3 regions of the Dokdonella soli genome follow, and region 2 is predicted to be linked to each of the others. Evidence: riboswitches for the same ligand, from Rfam matches in the RefSeq annotation. Region 2 holds a riboswitch; each other region holds the start of a gene.
What was found. Region 2 has a riboswitch for cobalamin ahead of ABD002_RS14900 (ribonucleoside-diphosphate reductase subunit alpha). Riboswitches for the same ligand answer to the same signal wherever they lie in the genome.
Positions count from the first base shown of each region.

Region 1: linked by a shared signal. The riboswitch ahead of metE (5-methyltetrahydropteroyltriglutamate--homocysteine S-methyltransferase) and the one ahead of ABD002_RS14900 (ribonucleoside-diphosphate reductase subunit alpha) in region 2 are both predicted to bind cobalamin.
Region 3: linked by a shared signal. The riboswitch ahead of ABD002_RS13605 (TonB-dependent receptor domain-containing protein) and the one ahead of ABD002_RS14900 (ribonucleoside-diphosphate reductase subunit alpha) in region 2 are both predicted to bind cobalamin.

Region 1 is NZ_BAAAEU010000024.1:4,457-9,870, forward strand. It holds gene ABD002_RS14040 (S8 family serine peptidase) at 1-1,186, opposite strand, end outside; cobalamin riboswitch at 1,766-2,001, shown strand; gene metE (5-methyltetrahydropteroyltriglutamate--homocysteine S-methyltransferase) at 2,217-4,508, shown strand; gene ABD002_RS14050 (hypothetical protein) at 4,776-5,408, opposite strand.
Region 2 is NZ_BAAAEU010000024.1:200,256-205,669, reverse strand. It holds gene ABD002_RS14920 (hypothetical protein) at 1-344, opposite strand, end outside; gene ABD002_RS14915 (MBL fold metallo-hydrolase) at 508-1,386, shown strand; gene ABD002_RS19745 (YeeE/YedE family protein) at 1,383-2,240, shown strand; cobalamin riboswitch at 2,259-2,477, shown strand; gene ABD002_RS14900 (ribonucleoside-diphosphate reductase subunit alpha) at 2,801-5,122, shown strand; gene ABD002_RS14895 (ribonucleotide-diphosphate reductase subunit beta) at 5,259-5,414, shown strand, end outside.
Region 3 is NZ_BAAAEU010000023.1:90,380-95,793, reverse strand. It holds gene ABD002_RS13605 (TonB-dependent receptor domain-containing protein) at 1-1,806, opposite strand, end outside; cobalamin riboswitch at 1,960-2,259, opposite strand; gene ABD002_RS13600 (CPXCG motif-containing cysteine-rich protein) at 2,291-2,479, opposite strand; gene hemW (radical SAM family heme chaperone HemW) at 2,531-3,703, opposite strand; gene rdgB (RdgB/HAM1 family non-canonical purine NTP pyrophosphatase) at 3,833-4,435, opposite strand; gene ABD002_RS13585 (VOC family protein) at 4,432-4,824, opposite strand; gene rph (ribonuclease PH) at 4,821-5,414, opposite strand, start outside.

The sequences.
Region 1 (5,414 bases), 200 kb from region 2:
TGGCCATCTTGCCGGTGAACGTGCCTGATGGAAGCGCAGCGCAATCGTTGGCCGCACCGAAGTTCGGACTGACCGCCAGCACGGTCGCAATCGGCCCGCTTGGCTGGGTCGAGTTGGGGGCCGTGTTCATGCCGATTGGACCAGGTGCACCTGCACCCGAAACCGTCGCGGAGTAACCCAGGGGGCCACCCGTGTGGTTGCCCGCGGCAACCGTCGTGACCCATGGCTCCCAGTGATTTGCTGTTCCTGGGAGCGTTACCGGTGTGGTCTCGTTGTTGCCCGCCGCCGCCGCGACGAAAATGCCGGCATCGGTGGCTGAGAGGAATGCTTGCGAAACCGGATCATTCCAAGGATCGAGGCCGCCGCTGATCGAGTAGTTCAACACATCGACGATGCCGTCCTGGATCGCCTGGTTCGCCGCGGCGGCGAGCGCGGATGTGGAACCGTTTCTGTTGTAGAGGCCACGGTAGATCACCAGGTTGGCGTGCGGTGCGACACCCGACAGATGTGCTGTAAAGCTGCCGATGGTGGCGGAACGGCTGTTGCCGCCAGCGGTGCTGCCGGTGTGGCTGCCGTGGCCATCGAGCGGACTGTCCTCAACGGATTGAGCCGGCTCTTTGGGCTCCTGCACACCCAATTCGTCGTAGACGCCGATGACCTTGTCATTGCATCCGCCGGCCAGATTGATGCCCTGCACGCCGCATTGACCGATGTAGTGGCCAGAACCCAATGGGTTCTGGATGTGGTAGCCCTGATCGTCGACGGCTGCAAACGAGGGACTCTTGCTGTTGTAGCCGGTATCGATATTGCCGATGACGACACCGTCGCCTCGATAGCCCAGCAACGATTCGAAGCCGTTAGCGAACAGCGTGTCCTGCCCCGCCGGAGTTCCCCACCAGATCGAGGAGGCCCCGATGAAGCCCGGACCGACGTCGCTCGCCTGATGGACGATGTAGTCAGGCGTGACTGAAAGGACGTCGGGCAGCTTTTTCAGCTTCGCAACATCGCTTGCCGAAAGCCCGTCTATCACTGCAGCGTTCAGCGCATGCGCCATCGTCGATACCACGTTCGGCGTGCGGCCCAACGTCATCGCAATAGCACTCAAGTGGCTGGCCTGCCGGCCCTCGAGGTACTGCCGGTAGTTCGCCACCGCTGAATTGGCCGAATCGAGGTGCAGTCGGCCCAAGGCTCCGTTCGCCTTGTAGGGACCGACGGCCTGAACGGAGTTTGCCCCCGCCTGGCCCGCGAAATAGGTTGGTATCGTCTGCTCGACAAACCGCACGATGTAGCGATTCGGAACGGACTCCCGGGCAACTACAGTGGAGCTTCCGGAAGGCCCGTCGTCCGTGGAAGCCGATCCGGCGAACGCTGGCGCTACGGCCATCCCCGTACTACCAATGATTGTCGCGATTGCTGCTGCCAGCGGCCACTGCCGCGTGAAACGAACACCCATCACCGTGTCTCCTTCGATTGGCCCCAGATTCCGTCGAACCCGCCGACTCCCCCAGCGGCGCTGCACTACGAGACGTTGATTCATGCCTCTCCCCGTCTCGTGCCAGCTCATCGACCATTGCCACGCCCTACTACGGGGCAAGCGCCATCACGGCGGCGCCCCGTCACATTTAGTCAATGACGAATGAGCGACCCGGTTTTGAAATGGCCATCACTCAGGAGCCCTGTACTCGCTGGATTGCCGGGATTGGCTGGCGCCTTGCCGGAAGGGCCCGTCGACGCAGCGATGCTTGACGTCGTCCGATGCTGCGCGTACTTTTCCACGCGTCGATGGTTTCCATCGCTCTATCCGCATAGAGCGATGGAATTAAAAGGGAAGCCGGTGCGGCCGTCATGGGCCAATTCCGGCGCTGCCCCGCAGCGGTGTGTGGAAACGACCTTCGCCAGTAGCACTGGTCCCTAAGGACTGGGAAGCGGCGGACACTAGGCGAAGCGCTGATGCGCTTCACGTCCACGAGCCCGAAGACCTGCCTCGTCCAGGGAGAGATCCCTGTTTGACCTGGACCTTCCGTGGGGAAGCGGCCGGAGCTCTCGCACGATGCATTTCCATCGTGCGCGTACTCCCGCGCGCTCGCCACGCAGTTCCGGTTCGCCCGCGGGGGCGAAGGTCGCTGGCGTGACGAATCCCTTGTCTGTACTTGCAGGCGAGTCGACGCGCGGTTCCTTCGTTCCTCACTGCCACTGACGCATGAGGAATTGCATTCATGACTCTTGTTACCAATCTCGGCTTTCCGCGCATCGGCGCGAAGCGTGAGCTCAAACACGCACTCGAGGCCTACTGGCGCGGCGAAAGCTCGCCGCAGCAGCTGCAGGACATCGCGAAGGATCTGCGGCACCGACACTGGCGTATTCAACGTGAAGCCGGCGCAGACTCCGTGCCTTGCAACGACTTTTCTTTGTACGACCAGGTCCTCGACATGGCGTTTCTGTTCGACGCCATCCCCGACCGTTACCGGAAGCTTGCCGATCGCGATCCGCTAGAGGGTTATTTCGCGCTGGCACGCGGGGCGCAGAATGATGAATTCGATTTGCGCGCCCTCGAGATGACGAAGTGGTTCGACACCAACTACCACTACCTCGTTCCAGAGCTGCAGAGCACCCAGACCTTTCAACTTCGTGGCGACAAGCCGGTCGCCGAGTACCTGGAAGCGAAGGCGCTGGGCCTCGAAGCGCGTCCGGTGTTGCTGGGTCCCGTCAGTTTTCTAATGTTGGCGAAAACTGTCGATGGGAGCGATCGCCTGGCACTGTTGGATCGACTGCTGCCCGTCTACATAGAATTGCTCGGTCGACTCAAGGCCGCCGGCACCCAATGGGTGCAGATCGACGAACCCTGCCTCATCCTCGATCAGGATGCGGACGATCATGCGGCCTATCGCCGTGCTTACGCGGCATTCGCGAATGTGGATCGTCCCAAGCTTGTGCTGACGACTTATTTCGGCGCCCTCGGCGACAACCTCAACCTCGCTGTGGACCTGCCCGTCGACGGATTGCATGTCGACCTGGTTCGCGCGCCCGATCAATTGGATGCTGTACTCGACGCGTTGCCGGCAGAACGGACGTTGTCACTCGGTGTCGTCGACGGACGCAATATCTGGCGTACCGATCTCGATCGCGCGGTGCCGCTTGTACGCCGTGCGCATGATCGACTCGGCGGTGACCGCCTGCAGGTCGCGCCGTCTTGTTCACTCTTGCACGTGCCGGTCGATGCAACACTTGAGACGTCGCTTCCCTCCGACATCCAGTCCTGGCTTTCGTTCGCGCGACAGAAAGTCGAGGAAGTGCGCGCCATCGTCGACGCGCTGAACGGTCTCGTTTCCTCGGTGGATACGCTCGATGTTGCACGCGAACGGCGAGAGACGCGGAGCACCTCGAAAAGAGTCCACAAACCCCGTGTCGCGGAACGCGTGGCCTCTCTCGAAGCATCGTCCGCACGGCGTCGCTCCGCCTATCCGAAACGCCGAGTTCTGCAGGAAGAACGGATGCGGCTGCCGCTATTCCCGACCACGACGATTGGCTCGTTTCCGCAGACACATGAAGTGCGAGAGGCGCGCGCGAAGCACAAGTCCGGCAAGCTGTCGGATGCCGCCTATGACGCTTTCCTGGTGGCTGAGACGGAAAAGTGTGTGCGTTTCCAAGAGGAAATCGGCATCGACGTGCTCGTCCACGGCGAATTCGAGCGCAACGATATGGTTGAGTACTTCGGCGAGCAGCTCGATGGTTTTGCTTTTACGAAGAATGGCTGGGTACAGAGCTATGGATCGCGTTGCGTCAAGCCCCCCGTCATCTACGGCGATGTCGAGCGTCCGGCGCCAATGACGGTGCGCTGGTCGCAGTATGCGCAGTCGCTGACCGACAAGCCGATGAAGGGCATGCTGACCGGACCGGTGACGGTACTGCAGTGGTCATTCGTTCGCGATGACCAACCCCGAGCCGCCACCTGCCGGCAGATAGCACTGGCGCTGCGCGACGAAGTGATCGATCTTGAACGTGCGGGGATTCGCGTGATCCAGATCGACGAACCCGCGTTGCGCGAAGGTTTGCCATTGCGGCGAGCAGACTGGCAGGTCTATCTGGACTGGGCGGTGGAGTGCTTCCGTATCACAGCGTCGGGAGTTGCCGACGATACGCAGATCCACACGCACATGTGCTACTCCGAGTTCAACGACATCATTGACTCGGTCGCGGCGATGGATGCCGACGTGATCTCGATCGAGACCTCCCGCTCGCGCATGGAGCTGCTCGATGCCTTTGTGAAGTTTCGCTATCCCAACGAGATCGGGCCGGGCGTCTACGACATCCACTCACCGCGCGTGCCATCCGTGGACGAGATGACGGAGCTGCTGGAGAAAGCAGGCGCTGTGCTCTTCCCCGAGCAAGTGTGGGTCAACCCGGACTGTGGGCTGAAAACCCGCGGTTGGCCGGAGACGCGCACGACGCTCGCCGCGATGGTCGAAGCTGCGCGGCGGTTGCGATCTTCCGTAGAAAAAACAACCTGAGTCATGTCGAAGTGTCCGCTGCTCGCCTCGGTTGGGCAGCGGACATTTCCATCAGGTCGCTTGTCCCGCCACGCGACGGCGCACAGCGCGCATTTCAGGCGCCTCGTGATGAACCAGGGTTTCTGCTCAGGGCACCCACTCGAGCTCGCTGGTCGCCACGGTCAACCCCTGTCCAGGTTGTTCGCAGTGACGTTGCATTTGATGGTTCGACCCTGTGGGAGCAACCTGACCAGCGACAGCCGGACTTTGACACCCGCGCAGTCCTAATCAATCGGGCGCCCGACTCTGGGCGATCAGATTGGCAAGAAGGAGTAGGAAACTTCCGAAGATGGAGGAGATGAACCCGATGACTCGGCTCCTTTTCTGTGCCGCCCCGTTGGCGTTCATTGCCTTCTCCACTTCAAAGAGGCTGTTCTGCAGCAACGGGACGCGCGCTTGCCCTTTGGCGATGACCACCTGCTCAGCCTGCTTCAACTGGGTGAAGTTCGCGAACGAGAGATTCGCCCGCGCTTCGTCGTTGAGCTTCTCGTAGGCATCGTAGGTCTGGCGGTAGTCGAGCTGCTTGGCGATCGCCAATGCGCCGATCATGTTGCGAACGGGGGTCCCGCGATCGAGCATGTTGCCCTTATAGATCAGGCTGGCGACTTCCTGGCGCGCACTGTCCTGGAGCGCCAGGATGAAGATCAAGTCGCCCTGCTGATTGGCGATGAAATACTCGGATGCGATGCTGTTCAGCGATTGGACCTGCTGGGTCAGATCAGCCTTCGTGTCGGACAACTGCCTCATCGCTTCGCCGAGCCGGTCGACGACGATGAACGACCACGCAGTGCCGATCACACCCAATACGAAACCGGCGACGACCGAAATCGTCTTAGCGTGACGGACCAGAAAGCGAGGCATCGCCCC
Region 2 (5,414 bases):
AGCGGCGGCGCGGCGGCGCGGGCGACGATTTCGCCGCGATGATGGACGCGCGTGTCGGCGACGAACCACGCAGCATCGCGCAGCCACGTGGTCGGTGGAAACAGCGCTGCCGGCACCGAAGGAACCGGTGGATGATCGGAGGAAGGCGTTTGCGGATGGCAATGCTCGTGGCATCGCGGGTCCGCCGCGCCTTGCTCGTGACAGGTCGGCTTCGACACGGCCACCGTCGCCCCGGATTGCTCCAGCGGACACATGTATCCGGCCATGGCCAACTGCTGGAACAGCAGGCCGAGCAGCGCGATCAGCGCAATCAGGCGGCGATGGCGGCGGCGTCGAAAAAGCATTGCGACGGTGTCAGGAGGATTGCCGACAGGACCAGGAAACGTGGCACGAGCTTACGCCCAATTGGGCCGTCCGCGTGCTGCGACGATGACCCATCCCTCCGCAGCAGGGGGCGTATAGAATCCCCTCCGTCCAGATGACGGTCGCATCCGAGGCGCGCATTTCATGCCATCACGGCCATGGGTGGAAACGTTCTTCCACAAGGACACCGGCACCTTCACCCATGTCGTATGGGAGGGCGAGGGCGGGGCCGCGGCCATCGTGGATCCGGTGCTCGATTACGATGCGGCAGCGGCGCGCACGTCGACCGCGTCCGCCGACGCGGTGCTCGCGTTCGTGCGCGACCACCGCCTGCGCGTGGAATGGATCCTCGAAACGCATGCGCACGCGGACCATCTGAGCGCCGGCGGCCATCTGCATGACGTGCTCGGGGCGCCGCTGGCGATTGGCCGCGGCATCGCTGCGGTCCAGGCGCACTTCAAGCCGCTGTTCGGCTTGGGCGAGGACTTCGTCCCCGATGGCCGCCAGTTCGACCGCCTGTTCGACGACGACGAGCGCTTCCGCATCGGCGGCCTGGAGGCGCGCGTCCTCGCCACGCCCGGCCACACCGGCGACAGCCTGACCTATCTTGTCGGCGATGCAGCGTTTGTCGGCGACACCCTGTTCGCGCCGGACGTCGGCACCGCACGTTGCGACTTCCCGGGTGGCGATGCCGCGCGGCTGCATGCCTCGATCCAGACGATCCTGGCGCTGCCAGCGGACACGCGTATCTTCCTCTGCCACGACTATCCGCCGGCCGGACGTGCGCCGATGGCGGAGACGTCGATCGCCGCCGAGGTGCGGGACAACCTGCATGTCGGTCGCGGCATCACTGCAGCCGAGTTCGTGGCGATGCGCGGTGCGCGCGACGCCAACCTGACGGTACCACGACTGCTCCTGCCGGCGTTGCAGGTCAACATCCGCGGCGGGCGCCTGCCGCCGCCGGACACCAACGGCATCGTCTGGTTGAAGTTGCCGCTTAACCAGCTGGGAGGCATGGCATGAACGCCCGGATGAGCGGATGGGTCGGCGGTGTGCTGATCGGCATGGCCGCCGCTTTGCTGCTGTGGCTGAACGGCCGCATCGCGGGCATCAGCGGCATCGTCAACGCCGTGACCGGGGCCGCGTCGTCGGATCGTGGCTGGCGTGTTGCGTTCCTGCTCGGCTTGATGCTTGCGGGCGGGGGGACGATGCGCTGGTTCGCCGTGGGTGAGCCACATCGGCAAGGTTATCCGGTGATCCTGCTCGTCGTGGGTGGATTGCTCGTCGGCTTCGGCACGCGCATGGGCAGCGGTTGCACCAGCGGTCATGGCGTGTGTGGCCTGGGCAGGTTGTCGCTGCGCTCGTTGGCCCGCGGCGCTGACCTTCATGGCCGCCGCGATGGCGACGGTGTTCGTGATGCGCCATTGGCCGGGATGGTCGGCATGAATGCGCGCTGGTTCGCGGCTCTTTTTTCAGGAGCCTTGTTCGGGGTCGGCCTGGCGATCTCGGGCATGACTGATCCGCGCGTCGTGCAAGGCTTCCTGGATATCTTCGGCCAGTTCGACCCAACCCTGATCCTGGTGCTTGGCGCTGCTGTCGGCGTTACCGTGATCGCGTTCCGCTGGATTCTTCGCTTGCCCAAACCGCGTTTCGCGCCCGGGTTCGAATTGCCTGCGACGCAGCGGATCGATCGCCGTCTGATTGTGGGCGCGGGAATATTCGGCATCGGCTGGGGACTGGTCGGCTACTGCCCGGGTCCTGCGCTGGTCGGCCTGGCGGGTGGGGTGCATGAAGTGCTCTGGTTCGTGCCGGCGATGCTGGTGGGGGCCGTCGCCTGCCGACTCATGGAAACTCGTGTGCGGCAAGAAACCGATTGAACTTCCGGTCACGAGGGCATATCTTGTGGTCGTCGATGGCGCCCAGCACAACATCTGGGTTGGGGGTCACAAAACCTCCGAGGGAATCCGGTGCGAATCCGGAGCTGCCCCGCAGCGGTGATCGGGAGCGAACGACGCATCAGGCACTGAGCTTCGGCTTGGGAAGCGGCGTCCAGTAGGTGAGGCAAACGCCTCGCGCCCGAGAGTCCGAATACCCGCCGCGACCGTTCCGCCGCAATGCGGAGCGTCTGGCTCGAAGGCCCTCGCGGGAGGGGCAGGCCGAAAGTCGTCGCGCCTCCGTCCGGAGCCCGCGTCCCTTTCGACTGGCGTCATCCGCAGGTTCTTCTTTCGCTCGCGGGAGCGAAGGCCGGCGGATCGCGGGCCCAAGTCTCATTCCGTGCGTCGCCGTGCCTTTACTTCTGCGGGTCCGCTGCTCGCGAAGGAGAGAACGCATGTCCACGTCCGAAGTTGTCGCCGAGTCCGCCGCATCTCCCGCCGCCGCCGTCCCGCCGAATCAACCGGGTTTCCGCCTGACCGCGCCGCACGCGGGCCCGATCGCGATGCAGGTGACCAAGCGCTCGGGCGCGAAGGAACCGGTCGACCTCAACAAGATCGTGCGCGCGGTCACGCGCTGCTGCGAGGGGCTCGCGGATGTCGAGCCGATGCGCGTCGCGCTGAAGACGATCGCCGGCCTGTACGACGGTGCGACCACGCGCGAACTGGATGAACTCTCGATCCGCACCGCGGCCTCGTTCATCGCCGAGGAGCCCGAATACTCGAAGGTCGCCGCGCGCCTGCTTGCCGGCTACATCGACAAGGAAGTGCAGGGGCTCGGCGTGTATTCGTTCTCGCAATCGATCCGACTCGGTTTCGATGCGGGTCTGATCAACGAGCGCGTGCTCGCGTTCGTCGAGGCGAATGCGCGCAAGCTCAACGACGCGATCGATCCGCGCCACACGCTGCGCTTCGAATACTTCGGCCTACGCACCTTGTACGACCGCTACCTGCTCAAGCATCCGACTCAGCGTCAGGTCATCGAGTCGCCGCAGCAGTTCTGGCTGCGCGTCGCCTGCGCGCTCAGCGAGAGCGCGGGCGACGCCATCGAGCTGTACCAGCTGTTCGCCGGTCTCGACTACGTGCCGAGTTCGCCGACGCTGTTCAATTCCGGCACGCGCCACGAACAGTTGTCGAGCTGCTTCCTGCTCGATTCGCCTGAGGATTCGCTGGAGGCGATCTATGGCAAGTACCGCGACGTCGCGCTGCTGTCGAAGTTCTCGGGCGGCATCGGTCTCGCCTGGCATCGCGTGCGTTCGGAAGGCTCGCTGATCCGCTCGACCAATGGCTTGAGCAACGGCATCGTGCCGTGGCTGAAGACGCTCGATTCCTCGGTCGCCGCGGTCAACCAGGGCGGCAAGCGCAAGGGCGCGGCCTGCGTGTACCTGGAATCCTGGCACGCCGATATCGAGGCGTTCCTCGAGCTGCGCGAAAACACCGGCGACGACGCGCGCCGCACGCATCATCTGAACATTGCGAACTGGGTCCCGGATCTGTTCATGCATCGCGTCGATACGGACGGGATGTGGTCGCTGTTCGATCCGAAGGACGTGCCGGATTTCCCGGACCGGTGGGGCGAGGCGTTCGAAAGCGCGTACGTGCAGGCCGAGGCGCAGGGGCTCGCGAAGAAGACCGTGAAGGCGCGTGACCTCTACGCACGCATGATGCGCACGCTGGCGCAGACCGGCAACGGCTGGATGACGTTCAAGGACGCCTGCAACCGCGCCGGCAACCAGACCGCGAAGCCGGGCAACGTGGTGCACCTGTCGAACCTGTGCACCGAGATCATCGAAGTCACGAACGACGGCGAAACCGCGGTCTGCAATCTCGGCTCGATCAATCTTTCGCGGCATCACGACGGTGTCGCGTTCGATTTCGACAAGCTCGCGCACACCGTGCAGGTCGCGGTGCGCCAGCTCGACCGCGTGATCGATCTGAATTTCTATCCGATCGACACCGCGCGCGCGTCGAACCTGCGCTGGCGTCCGGTCGGCCTCGGCCTGATGGGCTTGCAGGACGTGTTCTTCGCGTTGCGCCTGCCGTTCGACAGCGCAGCGGCGCGCGAACTGTCGGCGCGGATCTCCGAGGAGATCTACTACTGGGCGCTGCGCACGTCGCTCGACCTCGCGCGCGAGAAGGGCGCGCATCCGGCCTTCGCCGACACGCGCGCCGCGCGTGGCGAGTTGCAATTCGACGCCTGGAACGTCACCCCGCGCGACAGCGCGCGCTGGGATGTGCTGCGTGCGGAGATCCAGGCTCATGGCCTGCGCAACTCGCTGCTGATCGCGATCGCGCCAACGGCCACGATCGCCTCGATCGCCGGCTGCTACGAATGCATCGAACCGCAGGTGTCGAACCTGTTCAAGCGCGAGACCTTGTCCGGCGATTTCCTGCAGGTGAACCGCTACCTGGTCGATGAATTGAAACGGCTCGGCTTGTGGACCGCCGAGATCCGCGACGCGATCAAGCTCGCCGAAGGCTCGGTGCAGCCGATCGTGGCATTGCCGGACGAGCTCAAGACGATCTATCGCACGGTCTGGGAGACGCCGATGCGCGCACTGATCGACATGGCCGCCGAGCGCGGCGCATTCATCGACCAGAGCCAGTCGCTGAACCTGTTCATCGAGAATCCGAACATCGGCCAGCTGTCGAGCATGTACATGTACGCATGGAAGCAAGGACTGAAGACGACCTATTACCTGCGCTCGCGGCCGGCGACGCGGATCGCGAAGGCGACGGTGGGCGCGGGGCCGGCGAAGACCTATACCGATGCGGAAGCAGTGGTCTGTTCGCTGGAGAATCCGGAGATGTGCGAGGCCTGCCAGTAGAGAAAGCTCGTCATCCCGGCGAAAGCCGGGATCCAGCGTCTGCTCTTCATCGAAGAAACTGGATCCCGGCTTTCGCCGGGATGACGAGCCAGAAGGTTCAGTCGTTTCGCGTACTGCAAGAACTCAAGGAATGCCCATGTCCGTTCCATCAACGCGCCTCCTCGACCCCGGCTTCGACCTCACCCTGCGGCCGATGCGCTATCCGCAGTTCTACGAGATGTACCGCGCTGCGATCAAGAACACCTGGAGCGTCGAGGAGATCGATTTCCAGATCGACCTCGGCCATCTGGTC
Region 3 (5,414 bases), on a different contig from region 2:
GTCCAGGAAGCCGGAACGCCCCGGCGTGTTGTAGCCGTGGACCAATTCGTAGTTGCGGTCGGCGAGGTTCTCCAGACGTGCGCTCAGGCTCCAGGCTGGGCTCAGCGTGTAGCGCGCGCGCAAGTTCACGATCGCATAAGCCGGCAACTCGACGCCGCCGATATCGTGGCGCCTGCCCGCGTAGACGAGTTCGGCTCCGGCTGTGAAGCGCTCGCCGAAGCTGCGTTCGACGGTGCCGGATACCTTCTGTTTGGCGCGGCGCAGCAATGGCGTGTCGGTGTCCGCGTTGCGCGCGTCCTCCCAGGTGTACGCGGCGCGCGCAGACCACGCCCCCGCGTTGACTCGGTAGCTCAGCTCGGCGCCGTCGAGCTTCGCGTTCGCGATGTTCTCGGCGCGGTTCTGAGGACCGGTGAAGCTGATCAGGTCATGCACGCGCGTCGAATAGAGGTTCGCCTTGAAGCGCTGATTCGCCGTCGGCGAGAACTCGAGGCCGAGTTCGGCGCTGTGCGAGCGCTCCGGAGCGAGGTTCGGATTGCCGGCGAAATAGCCGCCATAGCCGGGATCGTACAGCTCGTTCATGGTCGGACTGCGGAAGCCCTGGCCGAAGCTCGCATACGCGCGCAGCCGTTCGTTGACGCGCCAGCCCAGCGCCAGCGAGCCGGTGGTCGCGCCGCCGAATTGGCTGTTGTCGTCGTGGCGGGCCGAGAGCTCGCTGTCGAACGCGCCGAACGCTGCGCGCCAGCCACCGAACAGCGCGCGGTTGTCGCGACTGTCGCGATAGCGCGGCGTGTTGCTGGAGGTGTCGCGTGTCTCACCCTTTTCGTGGACGAGGTCGAGGCCGGCGATCAGGCGCTGGTTCTCGTCTAGGCGGATCTCGTTCTGCCAGAGCAGGCTGCTGCGTCGGGTCAGGTACAGCGTCGAAAACGCCGGCGTGTTGAGGTCCTCGCGCGCGTTGCCGAGTGCGAGACGATGGCTCCAGTTCGCGCCAAGCTCACCTTCGAGATTGAGGCCGGCGGTCTGCTCGATCACGTTCGAGTAACCTTGGTCGAACTGCACCTGGCCCTGGCTGCGGTACAGCGTGGCCGACAGCAGCTGGCTGCCGAGCGTGTAGGCGCCGCGCGCGGCGAGGTTCGTGTTGCGGTAGCCATCGTCGTCCCCGTCGTACGGGCAGTACGGATCGTTCGGTCCGTTGCAGATGCCGGGATTGGTCGGGGAGAAGCCGCCGACATGACGCGCGCCGACCTGCACGCTGTAGCCGTTCGCGCCGTCCCAGTGGCCGATGCCCGCGCTGCCCTCGGCATCACGGTAGCTGCCATAGCCGAGCGCGACGCGCGGACCCTCGAGCTTGCGCGTGAAGATCTGGATCACGCCGCCGATCGCGTCCGAACCCCAGTAGCTCGCGCGCGGGCCGCGTACGATCTCGATGCGCTCGACCGCGTCCAGCGGCAACTGCTCGAACGCGAACGCGCCGGTGGTCGCCGCTGCGGTGCGCACGCCGTCGATCAGCACCAGCACCTGGTTCGAGTTCGTGCCGCGCAGGAACAGCGAGGTCTGCTGGCCCGGGCCGCCGGTGCGGTACAGATCGATTCCGGCTTCGAGGCGCATCAGGTCAAGCACGTCGCGTGCGACGCTAGTGTCGATGTCCTGGCGAGTGATCACGCTGACGTCGGCGAGCGTCTGGTCGACGGTTTCCGCCACGCGCGAGGCGGTGACCTGCACGGTCGGCTGCAGGTCGACCTCGTCGGCGTGTGCGGCGCCGCCGAGCGCGGCCGAGACCGCGATGAACAAAACGGAATAACGGAACATTTCATACCCTCCTGTCGCACACCCGCGTGGCCAGGGCGTCGGAGGAGGGTCGTGCAAAGGACGGCGGGCGCCCTTGCCCGCCCGTTGCCCGCCGCAACGCCTGGAGCTGATTCGCCGATTCGCTGTCCTGGCTCGTGGAGCCGACTCGAGTGCGATCGGTGAAAGCCTCAGGCCGGTCTCCGGGCTTGCAAGCGATGCGCCTGGTGAAAAGTGCGGTCGCGGACGACCACCTTCTTTTCGCGCTCGGGGATGAGCGCAAAACCACCATTACATCGGCCGAATCGCCTTCCCGCCGCTTCTGCGGCAGTGGCAACTGATCCGGTTCGGCTTGCTTACCGTTGCGGGGGCAGCGCCGGTCTTGAATCGGATTCGTTGATCGAACCCGCATTCGCACCGGCTTCCCGTTTCACCCCGCGCGACAACGCGCGGGACACCTGTGGCGGCGCGCAGTGTAGGGGCGGGGGCGGGGCGCCGCAAGCGAAGCTCAATCGCGATCAGTCGCGGTATCGACGCCGAGCAGCTCGCCGTCGTCATCGACCCGCAGCGTTACTTCGATCGGCCGGCAGCACACGGCGCAGTCCTCGATGTAGCGCTGCGAGCCGGCCGAGAGGTCGACGGTCGTGACGAAACTCTCGCCGCAATAGGGGCACGTCAGCGTGATCGATTCGAGCATGGCGGTCGAGTGCCGATGGGTGACGACGGGCTTCTTCTGCTCCCGATTCCCTCAGCCGTTCTCCGGCAGGAACAGCTCGATCACGTCGTTGAGCCAGCGGCGGCCGAGTTCGGTGGGAATGATGCGCGCCGGATCGCGTTCCAGCCAGCCGCGTTCGCGCGCGACGCGCAGGCCGTCGTCGAGCGCGTCCATCGCGAGGCCCGTGCGTTCCGCAAACAGCGGACTCGCGACGCCGTCGTTGAGGCGCAGCGCGTTCATCATGAATTCGAACGGCAGGTCCGCGCGCGCCACATCGGTGTTCGTACCGAACGCTTCATCGCGTTCGGCGCGTTCGAGATAGCTGCGCGGCAGCTTCACCTTCGTCGTGCGCGCGATGCGTCCGCTCGCTGCATCGCTGAACTTGCCGTGCGCGCCGGCGCCGATGCCGAGGTAGTCGCCGAATGTCCAGTAGTTGAGGTTGTGCGCCGAGCGCCGATCGTCGCGTGCATACGCGGAGACCTCATATTGCGCGTAGCCGGCCTCGGCAAGGCGCTGCTGACAGGCTTCCTGCATGTCCCAGGCGCTGTCCGCGTCCGGCAGCGGCGGCGGTTTCGCGGCGAACAGCGTGTTCGGTTCCAGCGTGAGTTGATAGTGCGAGATATGCGCGGGAAGCAGCGCGAGCGCGCGTTCGATGTCGGCGAGCGCGCCGTCGAGCGTCTGTTCCGGCAGCGCGTACATCAGGTCGAGATTGAAGTTCGCGTAGCCCGCATCCTGCGCTTCCCTGATCGCACGTTCCGCGTCGGCGGCGGAGTGGATGCGACCGAGCCGGCGCAGCTTGGCATCGTCGAAGCTCTGCACGCCGAAGCTGAGTCGCGAAACGCCGGCCTTGAGGTAGCCGTCGAAACGGCCATGCTCGACCGTGCCGGGATTGGTCTCCAGCGTGACCTCGATGCCGCGTGGCAGATCGATGCGCGCGGCGACGCCGTCGAGAATGCGCGCGATCGCGTCGGGTGCGAACAGGCTCGGCGTGCCGCCCCCGAAAAAGATGCTGCGCAGCGGCCGGCCCATGATCGCTTCGCCCAAGCCGCGCAGATCGCGGTCGAGATCGGCGAGCAGCGCGTCGACATACGCATCGACCGGTAGCGCGCCGTTCTGCGCATGCGAGTTGAAGTCGCAGTACGGGCATTTCTTCACGCACCACGGAATATGGATGTACAGCGACAGCGGTGGTGTGACGAGTGACATGACGTGATTGTAGGCGTTGGCGGCGGGTGGGGCGTCCAGGATCGTGACGTGACCGTAGGAGCGGCTTCAGCCGCGATGCTTTTCTGGTGCGTTCGATCAGAACGAAGAGCATCGCGGCTGAAGCCGCTCCTACGAGGAGGGGGCGGCGTGGGCGATCAGCTCGCGCAACCGCGCCAGCGCCTGTCCGCGATGGCTGACGCGGTTCTTGGTGGCGGCATCAAATTCCGCCGCGCCGGCGCCCAGTGCAGGATCGAAGAACACCGGGTCGTAGCCGAATCCGTTGCTGCCGCGCGGCGCGGCGAGGATGCGGCCATGCCAGTGGCCTTCCGCGATCAGCGGCGCCGGATCGTCGGCGTTGCGCAGCAGCACGATCGCGCAGTGGAAATGTGCGGTGCGCCCCGATTCGGGCACATCGTGCAAGGCATCGAGCAGCTTCGCGATGTTCGCCGCGGCGTCGCCGTGGCCGCCGGCGTAGCGCGCCGAGTACAGGCCGGGTGCGCCATTCAACGCGTCGACGCACAGGCCTGAATCGTCGCCGAGTGCGGGCAGGCCGGATGCGCGCGTGGCATGACGCGCCTTGATCAGAGCGTTCTCGATGAAGGTCGAGCCGGTCTCGTCGGCATCGTCGATGCCCAATTCCGGTTGCGCGACCAGCTCGATGTCGAGACCGGCGAGGATTGCGCGCATCTCGACCAGCTTGCCGGCGTTGCTGCTGGCGAGGACGAGCTTCATTGCGCCGGCCCGATCAGATCCCAACGGTTACCGTAGATGTCCTCGAACACGACGACCGTACCATAGGTTTCGTGGCGTGGTTCGCCGTCGAAGCGCGCGCCGGCGCCAGCCAGCGATGTGTGGTCGCGTGCGAAGTCGTCCGTATGCAAAAAGAAGCCGACGCGCCCGCCATGCTGGCGGCCGACGCAGGCCTGCTGTTCCGGCGTGGTCGCCTTCGCCAGCAGCAGGCAGAATGCGGCGTCGGCGGCCGGTGCGACGCGCACCCAGCGCTTGCCGCCGCCGTGGTCGCTGTCTTCAAGCAGGACGAAGCCGAGCGCACGTGCGAACCACGCAATCGCTTCGTCGTAATCCCGCACCAGCAACGCGATCTGCGCGATGCGTCGGCTCATGCGGCGCGCGCCAGCGCTTCACGTTGTAGATTGCAAAGCTCGGCGACGCCCTTGCCGGCGAGTGCCAGCAAGGCATCCAGCTCCTCGCGCCGGAACGCATGGCCTTCGGCGGTGCCCTGCAGTTCGATGAAGCCACCGCCGTCGTTCATGACCACGTTCATGTCGGTGTCGCAGGCGGAATCCTCGGCGTAGTCGAGGTCGAGCACGGGAACGCCCTGGTAAATGCCGACCGATACCGCCGCGACGGCGCCGAAGATCGGGTCGCGCTTGATCAGGTTGCGGCTCTTGAGCCAGCGGATCGCGTCGACCAGCGCGACATAGGCGCCGGTGATCGCCGCGGTGCGCGTGCCGCCATCGGCCTGCAGCACGTCGCAGTCGAGCGTGATCGTGCGCTCGCCGAGCGCCTGGCGGTCGATGCAGGCGCGCAGCGAGCGGCCGATCAGGCGCTGGATCTCCATCGTGCGGCCGCCCTGACCACCGCGCGCGGCCTCGCGCTGCGTGCGCGTACCGGTCGCGCGGGGCAACATGCCGTACTCCGCAGTGACCCAGCCCTCGCCCTTGCCGCGCAGGAACGGCGGCACCTTTTCCTC